One region of the Geobacillus sp. G4 genome, then DNA from elsewhere that is predicted to be linked to it. Evidence: predicted binding sites of a transcription regulator. Region 1 holds the regulator's gene; each other region holds the start of a gene.

Region 1 (5,931 bases):
TTTGTCCGCATCGAAGAGTCGGATATGTATTTGTATCCGGACTTGGATACGTTCGTCATTTTCCCGTGGACTTCAGAAAAAGGAAAAGTCGCCCGCTTTATCTGCGACATTTACAACCCGGACGGCACGCCGTTTGAAGGCTGTCCGCGCTATAACTTGAAGCGGATGCTGAAAGAGATGGAGGCGCTTGGCTTCAACGCCTTTAACTTAGGAGCTGAGCCGGAATTCTTCCTCTTCAAGCTTGACGAAAAAGGACACCCGACGATGGAGCTGAACGATCGCGGCGGCTATTTCGATTTGGCGCCGACCGATCTTGGGGAAAACTGCCGGCGCGACATTGTGCTCGAGCTTGAGGAAATGGGGTTTGAAATCGAAGCGTCCCATCATGAAGTCGCTCCGGGCCAGCATGAGATCGATTTTAAATACGCTGATGCCGTAAAAGCGTGCGACGACATTCAAACGTTTAAGCTCGTCGTCAAAACGATCGCCCGCAAACACGGATTGCATGCGACCTTTATGCCGAAGCCGATTTTTGGGATCAACGGTTCAGGAATGCATTGCAACCTGTCGCTGTTCCGCAACGGTGAAAACGCCTTTTTCGATCCGAACGGCGACTTGCAGTTGAGCGATACGGCGCGGCAGTTTATCGCCGGTGTGCTGAAGCATGCGCCGAACTTTACGGCGGTGACGAACCCGACCGTCAACTCGTACAAACGGCTTGTTCCGGGCTATGAAGCGCCGTGCTACGTCGCTTGGTCGGCGCGCAACCGCAGCCCGCTCATCCGCATTCCAGCTTCGCGCGGCATGAGCACGCGCATTGAGGTGCGCAGCGTCGACCCGTCGGCCAACCCATACTTGGCCATGGCGGTGCTTTTAGCCGCTGGGCTTGACGGCATTCGCAACAAGCTCACTCCTCCGGCGCCAGTGGATCGAAACATTTACGTCATGACGAAAGAAGAACGGCTCGAAGAAGGCATTGTCGATTTGCCGGCAACGCTGCATGAAGCGTTGGAAAACTTGAAGTCCGATGAAGTGATGATTCACGCGCTCGGCAAACATTTATTCGAGCATTTCGTCGAAGCGAAAGAAATTGAGTGGGATATGTATCGGACAACGGTTCATCAATGGGAATTGGACCAATATATGGAACTCTACTGATTCATAAAAAAGCTGCCCTGAAAAAAACGGGGCAGCTTTTTTATGGGCGCAGGCCGGCACGAGTCAGTCGAACAGGCGATAGACGCCGATCACTTTGCCGAGAATCGTGCAGTCGCGGACGATGATCGGCTCAAGATGGGCGTTTTCCGGCTGCAGGCGGATGTGGTCTTTTTCCTTGAAAAACCGCTTCACCGTCGCCTCGTTGTCTTCCGTCATGGCGACGACGATGTCGCCGTTGTTGGCCGATGACTGCTGGCGGACGATGACGTAGTCGCCGTCGAGAATGCCGGCTTCGATCATGCTGTCGCCCATCACCTCAAGCATAAACAGCTGCTCTTCACCGGCGGCGAGCCGCTTCGGCAGCGGAAAGTAGCCTTCGATGTTTTCCACCGCTGTAATCGGTTGGCCGGCCGTCACCTTGCCGATGATCGGCACCGAGATGATCTCCTCTTTTTCTCTCTCCTTGGCCATATCGTTGTCCAAAATTTCAATGGCGCGCGGCTTTGTCGGGTCGCGGCGGATGTACCCTTTGCTTTCTAGGCGCGCGAGATGCCCGTGGACCGTCGAACTTGACGCCAGTCCAACCGCTTCCCCAATTTCCCGCACCGATGGAGGATAGCCTTTTGTTTTTACTTCCTGTTTAATAAACTCTAAAATTTGCTGTTGTCGTTTTGACAGTTTCGTCATTGTTTCACACCTCTCGCCACATCATTTGCCTTCATTATACCATGCGGAAGACGAAAAAACAAACATAGGTTCGAGTTTTTTATTGACACAAACAAATGTTCCTGGCTATAATGAAGGAAAGCGAACAAACATTCTAGAAAGGGTGGGAGGGAATGAGGAAAACGTTGCTGCACTATGTTTTGTTTTCATTTTTGTTTGCGCTCGTGTTGGCAGGGTTCGTTTACGCCAGCAGCCCGGTCGATAAAAAAGAATACGTGACGATCACGGTCGCTCCCGGCGATACGCTTTGGGGGCTGGCAAAACAGTACGAACAGGAACACCATATGCCGCCTGATGAGTTCATCCGCTGGGTCGTCGATGTCAACCATTTGCCGAGCCCGCGTCTTGCCGCCGGTGAACAAATTGTCATTCCTGTGTTAAAATCAAAGCAGGGCGGCTCGGTGGCCGTCAATCAGTGATGGAAAGAAGGGATTGGCCATGAGGGCGGTCATTTACTGCCGCGTCAGCACGGACAAAGCTGAACAGGAAACGTCGCTCGCGAGGCAACGAGATGAGCTCGAGCAGCTGGCGGCCGAGTGTGGATTTGAAGTCGTGAAAGTGATCGCCGAGCAGGCGAGCGGTTATGAAGCCGACCGCGACGGCGTGTTGGAGCTGCTTTCGCTTTGCGAGGAAGGCGAGGTCGATGTGCTGCTCATTCAAGATGAAACGCGGCTTGGGCGCGGCCATGCGCGCATGGCGGTGCTGCATTGCTTGAAAAAGCAAGGGGTGAAAATATACAGCGCCAGCCACCGCGGGGAGATGCCGCTGTCGGAGGCCGATGAGATGGTGTTATCCATCATCGCTATTGTCGAGGAGTACCAAAGAAAAATACATAACGCCAAAATTAAGCGTGGCATGCAGCGAGCCATCGCCAGCGGCTACCGACCGGAGCGGAACCTAAGGCGCCGGGGCGAAAACGCCGGGCGCGATCGAATCGATCTGCCGGTTGAGGAGATCGTCCGCTTGCGCGAGCGCGGACTGACGTTTGCCGATATCGCCGCGACGATGCGAAGCTTCGGCTACGAGGTGTCCAAGGCGACCGTCCATCGGCGTTACCAGGAATATATGGACGAGCAACAAAGGCGGCGTTGATCGTGTACTGCGCCTGGCCCTAAAGCGGCGAGCGGGCAAAGGAAACCAAGATGCCATCGTTGCCATCTTCCCGGTTGATCAGATAAGATAAAACAGAGTGAGAATATGGCAGATAGGAGAAGATGATCAATGCTTGCCAAACATAAATTAGCCCGCATCAATGAACTGGCGAAAAAAGCGAAAACGGCCGGCTTGTCGGCCGAAGAGGCTTTCGAGCAAGCGAAGCTGCGCCGTGAGTACATTCAAGCGTTCCGCAAGGCGATGACCGATATGCTCCATACAGTGACCGTCATTGACCCGAACGGCAACGACGTGACGCCGAAAAAATTAAAGGAAAGCCAGCGGCGGCGCTTCCATTAAGCCGCGAAAAAACAGACGGCGTCTCGTTTGTCCCGAAGGAGGAAATAAACGTTGTACAAGGAATCTGATTTTCTATATGATAGTAAATGACACCATGTTGATGAAAGGGAGGAAGACGATGGCGCATTCAATCGAGGAGTTGGCGATTACGACGATTCGAACGCTGTCGATTGACGCGATCGAAAAAGCGAAATCCGGGCACCCGGGCATGCCGATGGGCGCGGCGCCGATGGCGTACACGCTTTGGACGAAATTTATGAATCATAACCCGGCGAATCCAAACTGGTTCAACCGCGACCGGTTTGTCTTGTCAGCCGGGCACGGGTCGATGTTATTGTACAGCTTGCTTCATTTAAGCGGCTACGACGTATCGATGGATGATTTGAAACAATTCCGTCAATGGGGAAGCAAAACGCCGGGCCATCCGGAATACGGCCATACGCCGGGCGTGGAAGCGACGACCGGCCCGCTCGGCCAAGGGATTGCGATGGCGGTCGGCATGGCCATGGCGGAACGGCATTTGGCTGCTACATACAACCGCGACGGGTTTGAGATCATCAATCATTATACGTACGCCATTTGCGGCGACGGCGATTTGATGGAAGGAGTGGCGAGCGAAGCTGCGTCACTCGCCGGCCACTTGAAGCTCGGCCGTCTGATCGTCCTGTATGACTCGAACGACATTTCGCTGGACGGGGAGCTCAACCTGTCGTTCTCGGAAAACGTCGCCCAACGTTTCCAAGCGTACGGCTGGCAATATTTGCGCGTTGAGGACGGCAACAATATTGAAGAAATCGCCAAAGCGCTCGAGGAGGCGCGGGCGGACCTCAGCCGGCCGACGCTCATTGAAGTAAAAACGACGATTGGCTACGGCGCGCCAAATAAAGCGGGCACGTCCGGCGTCCACGGCGCTCCGCTCGGCGCCCAAGAGGCGAAGCTGACGAAGGAAGCGTACCGCTGGACGTTTGCTGAAGATTTTTATGTACCGGAAGAAGTATATGCCCATTTCCGAGAAACGGTGCAAGAGGCCGGTGCGAAAAAAGAAGCGGAATGGAACGAACAGTTCGCCGCGTACGAACGGGCGCATCCGGAGCTGGCCGCCGAGCTGAAGCGGGCGATTGAAGGGAAGCTTCCGGATGGCTGGGAGGCGGCGCTGCCGGTGTATGAAGCGGGCAAAAGCCTGGCGACCCGCTCATCGTCCGGGGAAGTGATCAACGCCATCGCCAAAGCGGTGCCGCAATTGTTTGGCGGTTCGGCGGACTTGGCAAGCTCGAATAAAACGCTCATCAAAGGCGGCGGCAACTTCTTGCCGGACAGCTACGAAGGGCGCAACATTTGGTTTGGCGTGCGCGAGTTTGCCATGGGGGCGGCGCTGAACGGCATGGCGCTTCACGGCGGGTTGAAAGTGTTCGGCGGCACGTTCTTCGTGTTCTCTGACTATTTGCGTCCGGCGATCCGCTTGGCGGCGCTGATGGGCTTGCCGGTCATCTACGTCTTGACGCACGACAGCATCGCCGTCGGCGAAGACGGGCCGACGCACGAGCCGATCGAACATCTCGCTTCGCTTCGGGCGATGCCGAACTTGTCGGTCATCCGTCCGGCTGACGCAAACGAAACGGCGGCAGCATGGCGGCTGGCGCTCGAATCGACGGACAAGCCGACTGCGCTCGTCTTGACGCGTCAAGATGTGCCGACGTTGGCGGCAACAGCTGAGTTGGCGTATGAAGGCGTGAAAAAAGGTGCGTACGTCGTTTCACCGGCGAAAAACGGCGCTCCGGAGGCGCTGTTGTTGGCGACTGGCTCGGAAGTCGGTCTGGCCGTCAAAGCGCAAGAAGCGCTCGCCGCTGAGGGCATCCATGTCTCCGTCATCAGCATGCCATCGTGGGACCGCTTCGAAGCGCAGCCAAAATCGTACCGCGATGAAGTGCTTCCGCCGGCCGTGACGAAGCGGCTCGCCATTGAAATGGGCGCGTCGCTCGGTTGGGAGCGCTACGTCGGCGCCGAGGGCGACATTTTGGCCATCGACCGATTCGGTGCTTCCGCTCCGGGAGAGAAAATCATGGCCGAGTATGGCTTTACGGTTGACAACGTCGTCCGCCGCACAAAAGCGCTGCTCGGCAAGTAACCGGGAAAGCTGCCCTTGCGTTGTTGCAGGGGCAGCTTGTTTTTGTGAAAGATGGCTGCGCCTTGGTCAAGTATTTTCGGGGTTGAATCGAGGGCAAAAGCTTGTTCATGACGTGTTGGCCTGTTTGCGGCCGCATGGCCACCGCAAACAAAAATCGACAATGTTAGTGAAAAAACTTGCCGTTAATAGACATATTTTTCCCCTTTCCTTTTCTATAATAGAAAATAGATGAACAGAAATGAGGGATGGGGCATGGTCCGCTATTGGATTTATTTGTTGAATGACGATGTGGCGTCGCATTACCGCCATCGGGCAGAAAAAATTGTCGAACTGCTTCGTGAGCATCAATACGCGAAAGCGCCGCTGAAGGCGATTTGCCGCAAGCAAGTCGAATTTATCACCGAACGGCTGTCATTTTCGCGCCTGGAACTTGGCTTAAAGCAATATTTTGCCGGCCGCGTCGGCAAAAA
Region 2 (5,931 bases), on a different contig from region 1:
TGGACTATGAACTGATCAAGCTGTTTCTCTCCTACATCGCCATCTATCCGGTCGCCGCGACCGTCTTGCTCAACACCGGGCATATCGGCGTCGTCTCGCAAGTGTTCCCGGGTTTCCCGCTCCGCCCCGTCGTTCGGATTGTTAAAAATCCGGCGGGCGAGGAGCTGAAAAGCCCATATGAGATCGACTTGCGGAAAGAGATGAACATCACCATTGTCAAGGCCGTTTGACTCTTTTGCCGCTCACGGCAAAAACAGGCGAACGAATGCCGGTTTCATTCGCCCTGCCGCACAAAAGCGGGTGCCCTCGATTCCAGCAAGAGGACACCCGCTTTCGCTTGCACGGCTGGCAAAGCACCGCCGTTCGTTCTTCACTGCACAACATACCGCCGCAGACCGCTCTCCATCGCACTCTTCCACGCCTGAAACGCCGGCGACAACCGTCCACAGACAATACGCTCTTTCGCCGCCGCATCGGAAAATTGCCCGTCAAGCGCCGCTGCCGCTTCCAGCACATCCGCAAACCGTTCGATATGGCCGACCAAATCGCTCTCGTCAGCGAACAGCTGGCATAAATAAACGTTCGTCTCACCGATTTTCCCAAGCGCCAATAAAAGATCCGCCAGCAACACATCCGCATGCATCCGCCGCGGGTCAGAAAAACTCGCCTCCACATAATCGAGCCCTTCTTCGACCGTCTCAAGCAGCGCCGCGTATTGGCGGATGATATTCAGCGCCTCGCTTGTCAATTCCGCCATCCTGAATCCCACCTATCGCCGTTTGTCGTAAAACATCCCGTCAAACGAAAGCGGCTGCTCGTACGGGTGAACATAGCGGGCGTTCGCCTGCCGCTTCGCCCCTGTCATCCGCAAGTCGCGGCGAATTTCTTCGCACACCCGAAGCAGCCGTGCCTCAATCTCTTGATTCCAAACGATAATCTCACGGCCAAGCTCTTGTTCTTCCTCGCTGTATGGCGGCCGCAGCTTCCGAAGCAGCTCCTCACGCTCCCGAAGCAGCCGATCGACCGCCGCAAGCCGCTCTTCGCGCTCCTCGGACGGCCACGGCAGCGCCGTCGCCTCAAGCAACTCCTTCGTCACCAACCAAACATCGTGCACAACGCCCATTACGCCTGCCCGCCTTCCGCGTATTGGCGCTGCCGATTGAGCTGAATCACCTGCTTCCACGTATCGCGAAACTCGACGACATACCCTTCCACCTCATCCAAAATCGCCGCATCGTTTTTCACATTCGCCTCGACTAGGCGGCGGTAGATGTAGTCATACATGGTCATCATCGATTTCGCGACGTCATATTCCATTTTCAGCGTCGCCATCAATTCCAAAATGATCTTTTGCGCCTTCAACAAGTTTTCATTACGCGCCGCGATATCGCCCGTCTCCATCGCCTGGCGCGCGAGCTTGATAAACTTCAAGCAGCCGTTATACAGCATCAATGTCAACTCCCCAGGCGACGCCGTCTGCACAGCGTTCGCTTGGTAGTGTTGATACGGATTGTTCGTTGCCATCCCGATCACTCCTCTTCCACGTCAAGTGCTGCACACGTTTCAAGACTGAAGCAAGAACGTTTTTTTCAGCCAAACCGCCCCTTTCAAGAGGCGTCGCGCCTTTTCAGTTGTCTCAGCCTAAAACCTCCATCATCAGGAAGCGGATCGCTTTCCGATGATGGCCAAGCGCCTACGGACGCCTGCATGCCACAGCCGCTGATCGTTATCTTTGCATGCCGCCAAAGGCATTCATCAAATACATGCTTTGTTGGTTGGCGCGCTGAATCGCCTCTTCCATCGCTGTGAATTGGCGGTAGTAGCGGTCTTCAATCTGTTTCAGCCGATCTTGAAACCGGTCAATTTGGTCATTGATCTGGATTAAATCGCGCCCGATCGCAAACTGTTGGTTTGTCCAAACGGTTTTCCCCGCCTTTTGCTCGATTTTCCCGATCGTTTCCTTGATCGTATCGCGCAGGCGGCGGGCGATGCCTTTCTCCGCATCGGTCGCACCGTCTTGGTTAAACAACTGATAGACGGCATCCGGATTTTCCTTGATTTTCTCCCGCAGCTTCGTTTCGTCAATGATCAACTTCCCGCCGTCTAGATAATTTGACGACGTCGTAATCCCGATTTGCGCGAGCTGCGAGAACCCGCTTGGGATGTTCGCCCCTTCGACTTTCGTGTACACATTCATCCGCATTTTGCTTAGGGCGCTGGACAAAATCGAATCACCGCGAAGCATCCCGCTCCGCGCCTTTTCTTCCCACAGCTCAATTTGCTTTTCCGTCATCGCTTCCTTTTGCTCGTCGGTAAGCGGCGGATAGTCGCGGTAGCGCTCTTCTTTCAGCTCGGCGTTGATTTTGGCGATCGTTTCGTTGTATTTGTCGACAAACCCTTTAATGGCGTTAAACATCGCGTCCGCATCCGTCGCCACCGACACTGTCGCCGTGCCCGTCCCTTTCACCGTATACGTCACACCGTTGATCGTAAATGTATTCGACGAGCGGGTCGTTCGCAAGCCGTTGATGGTGATGTCGGCGTCTTTCCCTGCCGTTTTCCCCGTGAGCTCTTGCCCCGCTACGGTATTCGTAAACCCAAGCTTTTGCGCAAAAAAGTCAGCCGTCGCCTGATCGGCGAGCACCAGACTCGCTTGCGCTCCCGTGTCTTTTTTCATGATCGAAACCCGCCCGGTCTGCTCGTCGTAAAACGCGCTGACGCCAAGATCTAGGTTGCTGTTGAGTTGGGCGATCAATCCGTCTAACGTCGTTCCTTGTTTCACCATGATCGACGCCTGCTTCGTCGTCCCATCCCCGTTTGTCACGTTGATCGTCAGCGTCACATCAGCGGCAACGGAAAAACTCGCCTTGTCCACTCTCACGGCGGCATCCGACAGCCAGACGGCCGATGTGGCCACTTGGTTTACTTGCATCGTCGTCGCCACGTTCGCCGCACTCGATCCCGCCGTCGCTGTGACGACCGATTCGTTCGAACTCGAGACAGTTTTTTTGAGCATGCTGCTTTGGAGCGTGATGTTGGAAAACAAGTAGTCGTCAAGCCCCTGAAGCAACGTGTTCATCGCTCGGTAATCATCACGCTGCCACTCGAGCAGCTGCTTTTTCTGCTTCAATTTATCCAGCGGCGCCCGCTCTGCTTTCATCAAATCGCTCACGATTTTGTCAATGTCCATTCCACTCGCGAGGCCGCTGATGCGCATCGTATTCGCCATGTCGACTCACCACCGTTAAATTTTTTTATCCACTAAAAGCCCGACAAACTCCATCATCGCCGCGTACATATCAAGCAGCTTTTTCGGCGGGATTTCGCGGATCACTTCCTGCGTTTTTTCATCCACCACTTGCACGTAATATTCATGCAGCTCTTTATGCAGCTCAAACCGGATTGATGTATGGCTCGGCTGCACGAGCTCATTCAAGCCGTTGACCACTTTCTCCACAGCTTCTTCCGAAAGCGGTTGAAAAAGGGAAGAAGCAGAACCCCCCACCTCTTGAGGCTGCACTGCCGCGCGTTCGACGGTTGCATGCACCTGCTCGCTTCGCGTCGGTTCATAGGAAGGAAAAGAAGAAGACACCCGTTCAATCGTCATACGATCCCGCTCCTTTGGTTTGGACGCTTTCTATGGTTTATATCGGATGAAACGTAGGGAGTGTGAAGGGGGAAAGGGGAATTTCATTTAGGCGAAAGGTGACTAGGGAGTGGTGTATAATCTCGAAGCAACTAAAATCGCTATTCTGAAAATACCCGAACGCCAAAATGTGCAAGGTTGTAGAATTCAACATAGAGGCATTTTCATCCTTCTGATGGTGACAAAATTTTTTGTCATGGGAGTCTATATAGAAAGGTTCCCTAAACATATAAGAATATATTATAATAAAACCAGAACAAACGTTCCCAAAAGAAAGGAGAAACGGTCATGGACGACTTATCCAAATTAACCCCTGTACAACAAAACGTTCTAATTGCTAGCATTATCGGAGACGGAGAAATTACAAAGCTTTATAAAAAGAGCCGACGGAAAAACCATAGTTACCGGGAACATTTCGGCATGGAACAGGCTGAGTATCGAAAATGGAAGATTTCATTTTTCGACAATCTTTTGTACATCACTCCCCGAAGTCAATGTGTTCGATCATCGTCTCTTCCGCTATTTACAAGGCTATATCCATACTTTTACCATGATGATGGTTCTAAACATATCCCGATTCCTTTATTGACGTATTGCACGTTGCCTCATTTCCTTGCTGTTTTATATATGGATGATGGCTCGCTCTGTATTTCTCCTAATATCAATAAACGCAAAAAAGTAATTTACCTGACACCTCATATTTACCTTTATCTACAGAATTATCCTCGCGAAGAATTAAAAAAGTTGCAACAACACATTCTTTCTCATTTCGGTGTCACCTTCCGTTTAAGTAAACATCCAAATGGACAAGGCTGCATTTTACGAACAACCTCTGTGAGGGATACGTTTCATTTTCTTAATATAATCTCCTCAGCAATCTCAACTTGCCCGTCTATGTATTACAAAACCAACTGGAACGAGCGACTCAAAATAGAAAAGGAAAAATGGCAAAAGATATTCCCAGATTTCGAATTGCGGACGAGCAGCCACGAACGTTCAAAGCGATACTCTAAGAAGGAGATTCAACAACTAAAGGACATGAAGCAAAAAGGCGCGACGATTCAAGAAATTGCTGATACCTTGCACCGAAGTTATTGGTCTATCGTGTATAAATGGCGTGAAATACAAAAAGAGTGACAACAAACAAGAGACCCTAGGCCACCCTAAGGTCTCTTGTCTTATGATTAACGAAGCAATTGCAATACCCCTTGCGGTTGTTGGTTGGCTTGCCATGCCTCAACGTCTTTCGACCGTTGTGCAGACTACCTCTTCACCCTCAGCTTGACCTGTTAGGGGCTGGGCGCTTCGGTTCGGCATCGGCCTCCCCTACGGGCTTCATCACCATAGCACTCGCCTTAGGTGGTATGCCCTAGTCGTTGAACCTTCTCCACCCTTTCGGGACAGGAGCTTGGCTGCTGATTGCCCAATCCTTTGGCTTTTTCCGCCGTCACGTCTGCCGTTTCCAGCTCCGTTGTGGCGCCAAAGGCTCTTAGGGTTTCCCAGCAATTCACCCAGTCATCCTCTTAGCCGTTTCCAGCTAAGACGCCCGCCAAACCAGCCTACCGAAGCAGCTGCAACACCGCTTGCGGCAGTTGGTTTGATTGAGCCAACATCGCTTGCGCTGCTTGCGCCAAGATGTTGTTTTTCGTGAATTCCATCATTTCTTTGGCCATGTCGACGTCACGGATGCGGGATTCCGCAGCGGTTAAGTTTTCCGCCGATGTGCCTAAGTTGTTGATCGTGTGTTCGAGGCGGTTTTGGACAGCGCCAAGTTTAGCACGCTCTGCAGATACTGTTTCAATCGCTCTGTTGATAGTTGTCACTGCCTTATTCGCAGTGGCTTGGCTTGTAATATCTACGCCTCCTACAGTAAATGAATCTCCGTCGGCTACAGTTACTCCCGTTGTATCTAGAACAACTTTCCCATTTTTATCAATAAATGTAACTCCACTATCTGTTGTCCAAGCAACAGCGTTCCCATTGCTATCTTTAAGAGCATTTTCAGATGCTACATAAGTATATGTCCCAGCTTGCAAACCATTATTTGTTAGTGAACCAGTCGCAGAAACCTTTGTTCCATTCCCGCTTAACGTTACTGTCCCAGCCTTAACAGCAGCAGTAAACGTAAATGTATCGTCTTTCTCTCCAATAGCTGAAGTCCATGATTTCCCATCGTTGCTTGTAGCTACAGTATTGCCATTGGAATCAACCATTTTATAACTGCCAGTATTGGTTGTTTGAATCTGATAAGTGCCGTCAGCTATATCTTGGAGGGTTCCGGTTTT
Region 3 (5,931 bases), on a different contig from region 1:
CAAGTTATGCTCGCGCGCGCCGACGACCTCAAGCCAACGTCCGTCCGGACGGCGACGCTCGGCCGGAATCGGGATGAATTTTTTCCCCGATAAATACTGGCCGGTGAGCGAGTTCGGGTCGTTCATCACTTCTTCCGGCGTGCCGGCGGCGACGACCTCGCCGCCGTGGATGCCCGCCCCCGGACCAATGTCAATCAAATAGTCCGCGGCCAGCATGGTATCCTCGTCGTGCTCCACCACAATGAGCGTATTGCCGAGGTCGCGCATGCTTTTCAACGTCGCGATCAGCCGGTCGTTGTCGCGCTGATGAAGCCCGATCGACGGCTCGTCGAGCACGTACAGCACCCCCGTCAGCCGCGAGCCGATCTGCGTCGCCAAGCGGATGCGCTGCGCCTCGCCGCCGGAGAGCGTTCCTGCCGAGCGGCTGAGCGTCAAATAGTCGAGGCCGACGTTTTGCAAAAAGCCGAGCCGGTCGCGAATTTCACGCAAAATGAGGCGGGCGATTTGCGCTTCTTTTTCGGTCAGCTCGAGACCGTCAAAAAAGGCGAGCGCCTCGGTCACCGACATGGCGGTGACCTCGCCGATATGCTTGCCGCCGACAAGGACGGCCAGGCTTTCTTTTTTCAGCCGGTAGCCTTGGCATGTCGGACATGGTTGTTCCGCCATATACTTTTCCATCTGCTCGCGGATGTAGTCCGAGCTCGTCTCGCGATAGCGGCGTTCGACGTTCGGAATGACGCCTTCAAATGCGATGTATTGTTCGCGCACTTGCCCGAAATCATTCGTATAGCGGAAGTAAATCGGCTCCCCGCCGCTGCCGTACAAAATTTTATCGAGCTGCTCTTTTGGCAAATCTCTGACCGGCACGTCCATCGGGATGCCGTAATGGCGGCACACGGCTTCGAGCAGCTGCGGGTAATATTGCGAGCTTTGCGGCTCCCACGGAGCGATGGCGTGTTCTTTTAACGTCAGCTCATCGTTCGGGATGACCAAATCGAGATCCACTTCGAGCTTCGCCCCGAGCCCGTCGCAGTCCGGGCAGGCGCCGAATGGACTGTTGAACGAAAACAGACGCGGTTCAAGCTCCCCGATCGAAAAGCCGCAGTACGGACAAGCGTGCTTTTCGCTGAACAAGAGCTCCCCCTCGCCGATCACGTCAACGACCACTTTGCCGTCGGCGAGCTTCAGCGCCGTCTCAAGCGAATCGGCAAGCCTGGCGGCGATGCCGTCTTTGATGATGATGCGGTCGACGACGACATCAATCGAATGTTTTTTGTTTTTTTCCAGCTCAATGTCCTCCGTCAACTCGCGCATCTCGCCGTCAATGCGGACGCGCACATACCCTTGTTTGCGAATATCCTCCAATGTCTTGGCGTGCGTCCCTTTTTTTCCCGAGACGATCGGCGCCAAAATTTGCATTTTCGTCCGCTCCGGGTAAGCGAGCAGCCGGTCGACCATTTGCTCGATCGTCTGCGATTGGATTTCAATGCCGTGCGTCGGGCAAATGGGGCGGCCGATGCGGGCGAACAGCAGCCGTAAATAATCGTAAATTTCCGTCACCGTGCCGACGGTTGAGCGCGGGTTGCGGCTCGTCGTTTTTTGATCGATCGAAATGGCCGGCGACAACCCTTCAATCGCATCGACGTCCGGTTTTTCCATCTGCCCTAAAAACTGGCGGGCATACGCCGACAGCGATTCGACGTAGCGGCGCTGGCCTTCCGCGTAAATCGTATCAAACGCCAGCGACGACTTCCCCGACCCGGACAGCCCGGTCAAGACGACGAGCTTGCCGCGCGGGATTTCGACGTCAATGTTTTTCAAGTTGTGGGCGCGCGCCCCTTTGACGACAATTTTATCCATTCCGTTCATCCGGCCATCACCCTTCCGCTTTCAATTCGAAAATGATATCGCGCAGCTGGGCGGCCCGCTCGAAGTCGAGCGCTTTGGCCGCCTCTTTCATTTCCGCTTCGAGCGTTCGAATCAGCTCTTCCCGCTCTTGTTTCGTCATCGCTGCCGCCGGCTTTGCCTCGTACATCTCCGTCTCTTCCGCCGCATACGTCGCGCGGATGACGTCGCGAATCTCCTTTTTCACCGTGCGCGGCACGATGCCGTGCTTTCGGTTGTACTCTTCTTGAATCGCGCGGCGCCGCTTCGTCTCTTGAATGGCGATTTCCATCGATTTCGTGATCGTATCGGCGTACATGATCACATGGCCGTTCGCGTTGCGCGCCGCCCGGCCGATCGTCTGGATGAGCGAGCGCTCCGAGCGCAAAAACCCTTCTTTGTCGGCGTCCAAAATGGCGACAAGCGACACTTCCGGAATGTCGAGCCCTTCGCGAAGCAAGTTGATGCCGACCAATACATCGTATTTGCCGAGCCGCAAATCGCGGATGATTTCAATGCGCTCGAGCGTCTTAATTTCCGAATGCAAATACGCCACCTTGATCCCCGCTTCTTTCAAATAATCGGTCAAATCTTCCGCCATCTTTTTCGTCAGCGTCGTCACCAACGTCCGCTCGTTCCGCTCGACGCGCTCGCGAATTTCGCCGATCAAATCGTCGATTTGCCCTTTCGTCGGGCGGACGTCGATCGTTGGGTCGAGAAGCCCGGTCGGGCGGATGATTTGTTCGACAACGCCCGGGCTGTGTTCAAGCTCATACGGCCCCGGCGTCGCTGAGACGTAAATAATTTGATTGATTTTTTGCTCGAACTCTTCAAACGTGAGCGGCCGGTTGTCAAGCGCCGACGGCAGACGGAAGCCGTGGTCGACAAGCACTTGCTTGCGCGCCCGGTCGCCGTTGTACATGCCGCGCAGCTGCGGCAAGGTGACGTGCGACTCATCAACGATGATCAAAAAATCGTCCGGAAAATAGTCAAGCAATGTATACGGCGTCGAGCCTGGCGGCCGCAGCGCCAAATGGCGCGAGTAGTTTTCGATGCCGGAACAAAAGCCCATCTCGCGCATCATTTCAAGGTCATAGCGCGTCCGCTGCTCAAGCCGCTGCGCCTCTAAGAGCTTTCCTTGCGCGCGCAGTTCGGCAAGCCGCTCCTCAAGCTCTTGTTCGATGTTTTGAATGGCGAGCCGCATTTTCTCCTCGCGCGTCACGAAGTGCGACGCCGGGAAAATGGCGACATGCTCGCGCTCGCCGAGCACCTCGCCGGTTAAGGCGTCCACCTCGCGGATGCGCTCGATTTCATCGCCGAAAAATTCGACGCGGATGCAATGTTCATCGCGCGACGCGGGGAAAATTTCGACAACATCGCCGCGGACGCGGAACGTGCCGCGGCGAAAATCGATGTCATTGCGGTCGTATTGGATGTCAACGAGCCGCCGAAGCAACGCGTTGCGCTCGATTTCCATCCCAACGCGCAGCGAGACGACGAGCTCCCGATATTCTTCCGGCGACCCTAAACCGTAAATGCACGACACGCTCGCAACGATAATCACGTCCCGGCGCTCAAACAAGGCTGATGTCGCCGAGTGCCGCAATTTGTCGATTTCATCGTTGATTTTCGCGTCTTTTTCAATGTACGTATCCGTCTGCGGCACATACGCTTCCGGCTGATAGTAATCGTAATAGCTGACAAAATATTCGACGGCGTTGTGCGGGAAAAACTCTTTCAGCTCGCTGTACAATTGGCCAGCGAGCGTTTTGTTGTGGGCGATGACAAGCGTCGGTTTGTTGACTTGGGCGATCACGTTCGAGATCGTAAACGTTTTGCCCGTCCCCGTCGCCCCAAGCAGCGTTTGATGCTTCACCCCGCGGCGCAGGCCGTCAACGAGCTTGGCGATCGCCTGCGGCTGATCGCCTTGCGGTTCGTATGGCGCCACTAATTGAAAACGGCCCTCCACCGTTTCGCCTCCTCCTTCGTACCATCTTTCCCCATTGTATCACATCGTGATGATCCATGCATCAAAAATGCGAACTCATATTCGTACCAATCCACTCAGCGTTTTCCATCGCTTCGCACCGAAAAACGCGAAAAAGCGGACCCATTCATGCCCAAGGTCCGCGTCTTCGCTCCGTTCCGTTTCGACAATCCGAGGTTCAGCCGACGATGCCTTTTTCCAAAAACAGACGGTTGAACCGACAACGCCGCTTCATTTTTGCTTCAGATAGTCGAGCATGCGGCCGGCCCAAAGAAAGCCGGCGATCGTCGATGCAATGTCAGCGACGATTTCATGCAGCTCATCCGTATAGCCTTTCAAGTAGGAAGCGACAAGCAGCGCCGTCGTCAACAGCACAGCAATGTACCGATTGTACGTCACCCGCGCAAACAACAGCACCAATAAGCACGGAATGATGAGTGCCGCCAAAAACCACATGATCCATTCTCCTTTACGAAACAGCTTCAGACGCTGATGCGTTCCGATCACGGACGAACAGCAGCCCGAGTTCATGATGCTCATCCTCATAGAGCGCCCCTTGGACGAAACGGACTTCGCCGTTATGTCCGACGACATCCAACTTGCAGAACGCGCGGTTGCGTTGGAGCGCCTCGTAAAACTCGGTTTCGGTCCGCACCGGGGCGCCGTTTGTTTTGATGATGACTTCTCCGATCGAAAGCCCCATTTTTTCCGCTTTCGAGCCGGGAAGCACGCCGACAATCACCAAGCCGTGCGGATGGCGGGCAAAGCGGGGCGGGCGGGCGCGGTCGGCGCGATGCCCGGAAAACGCGATCCATTCGCGGCCGATGATGGCCATAGCCCCCGCCGCCACCGCGAGCGGTGGATACCATATACCCGAAGCGGCCAACAGGGCGACAACGAACGCCAGCCGAACAACAAGCCGCCCCTCCGCGCGCGCCGCTTCCGCCGGCAGCATGTGCTGGCGGCGCTGGGAAAAGCCGAGAAGAAACGGCACGAGCCAAAATGAATAGCTGTCTCCCGTCGAAACGAGCGGCCACCAGGAAGCCGGAGGCAGCGCGCCGCCTGATACGGGCAGCACAACCGGCACAAACCAAAGACGCTGCGTCCATTGCAGGCCGACCGTCATCCCTCGCTTGCTTTTCGCCAGCTGCGGCGAGGCCGCCTCGTTTCGCGTGCGAATGATGAGCCATCCTTCCGAAAGCAAAAGCAACGCAAGCCACACCGCCAAAGCGGGCGCGGCCGCCATGCCATCGGGAAGCCATCGGGACAACGCGCTGCTTCGCTCCGCCAAACCGAGCACGAGAAGCGCGCCGCCAACCGTATAAGCAGGCGACAGCAACCGCGCTTCCATCGTCAAACTAAAGAGCACCGTCAGCACCGTCACCGTCCAAACCGCTTCCTGCGGCACCGCGATCCCGATGCCGACGGCCGCCGCCGACAACATCGCTCCAGCCATCCATCCCTTCGTCCAAAGCCCGCGCCACTCTTGCCATAGGCTGTAGACGCGCACATGAAAATCGCGGCGCTCCCGCTTCACCCGCCGCCAACCGACGGCCAAAGCGAGCGCGGCGCCATAATAAAGAAGCGGCTGCCGCCAAACCGACGCGACGCCCTCAAGCCATTCCAGCCACCATGTTGCCATCCGCTTCACCCCTTGCGTCGTTCATCATTCTTTATCTTCTATTCTACCAAATGGCATGGCCAATTCCCATGCCCACAGCCATCTTTTTTCGCCAATGGCGAATCTTCGCTGTTTTCCACTTTCTTTGCCGAATCAACACTAGTTTTGTCGGCTGGGAAGGATTTTCAAAGATGCAGAGGAAAAAGGATAAACAAGACGAAACAAGGAGGAGTGAAACGATGGAATTGAAAACGTCCGACGTCGCTATTCGCCTTGGTGTATCGCCGAAAACGATCCAGCGCTGGGTGCGCAAATACAACATTCCGTTGCGGAGAAACGAGGCCGGCCACTACTTGTTTGATGAAAAAACAGTCGCCTTGCTCGAACGGGTCAAATTTGAACAAGGCGCCGCCATGGAAGCGCCGCCGACCCCGAAACG

What was found. The regulator LexA, encoded in region 1, represses DNA repair genes until DNA is damaged. The targets are predictions, from matches to a motif close to CGAACATATGTTCG.
Region 2: the regulator LexA is predicted to act here: its motif matches at 3,900-3,913, upstream of ABS784_RS08490 (DNA endonuclease).
Region 3: the regulator LexA is predicted to act here: its motif matches at 3,924-3,937, upstream of uvrB (excinuclease ABC subunit UvrB).

What each region holds. Positions count from the first base shown of each region.
Region 1 is NZ_JBEPJY010000001.1:55,826-61,756, reverse strand. Features, by position in the region: gene glnA (type I glutamate--ammonia ligase) at 1-1,158, shown strand, start outside; gene lexA (transcriptional repressor LexA) at 1,222-1,845, opposite strand; gene yneA (cell division suppressor protein YneA) at 1,998-2,303, shown strand; gene ABS784_RS00290 (YneB family resolvase-like protein) at 2,323-2,976, shown strand; gene ABS784_RS00285 (DUF896 domain-containing protein) at 3,106-3,336, shown strand; gene tkt (transketolase) at 3,455-5,461, shown strand; gene sirA (sporulation inhibitor of replication protein SirA) at 5,714-5,931, shown strand, end outside.
Region 2 is NZ_JBEPJY010000005.1:180,792-186,722, forward strand. Features, by position in the region: gene ABS784_RS08460 (HD-GYP domain-containing protein) at 1-230, shown strand, start outside; gene ABS784_RS08465 (DUF8042 domain-containing protein) at 371-757, opposite strand; gene fliT (flagellar protein FliT) at 770-1,123, opposite strand; gene fliS (flagellar export chaperone FliS) at 1,123-1,524, opposite strand; gene ABS784_RS08480 (flagellar hook-associated protein 2) at 1,727-3,229, opposite strand; gene flaG (flagellar protein FlaG) at 3,245-3,607, opposite strand; gene ABS784_RS08490 (DNA endonuclease) at 3,935-4,783, shown strand; gene ABS784_RS08495 (flagellin N-terminal helical domain-containing protein) at 5,206-5,931, opposite strand, start outside.
Region 3 is NZ_JBEPJY010000005.1:149,173-155,103, forward strand. Features, by position in the region: gene uvrA (excinuclease ABC subunit UvrA) at 1-1,869, opposite strand, end outside; gene uvrB (excinuclease ABC subunit UvrB) at 1,877-3,853, opposite strand; gene ABS784_RS08315 (CsbA family protein) at 4,103-4,327, opposite strand; gene ABS784_RS08320 (PDZ domain-containing protein) at 4,341-5,513, opposite strand; gene ABS784_RS08325 (MerR family transcriptional regulator) at 5,732-5,931, shown strand, end outside.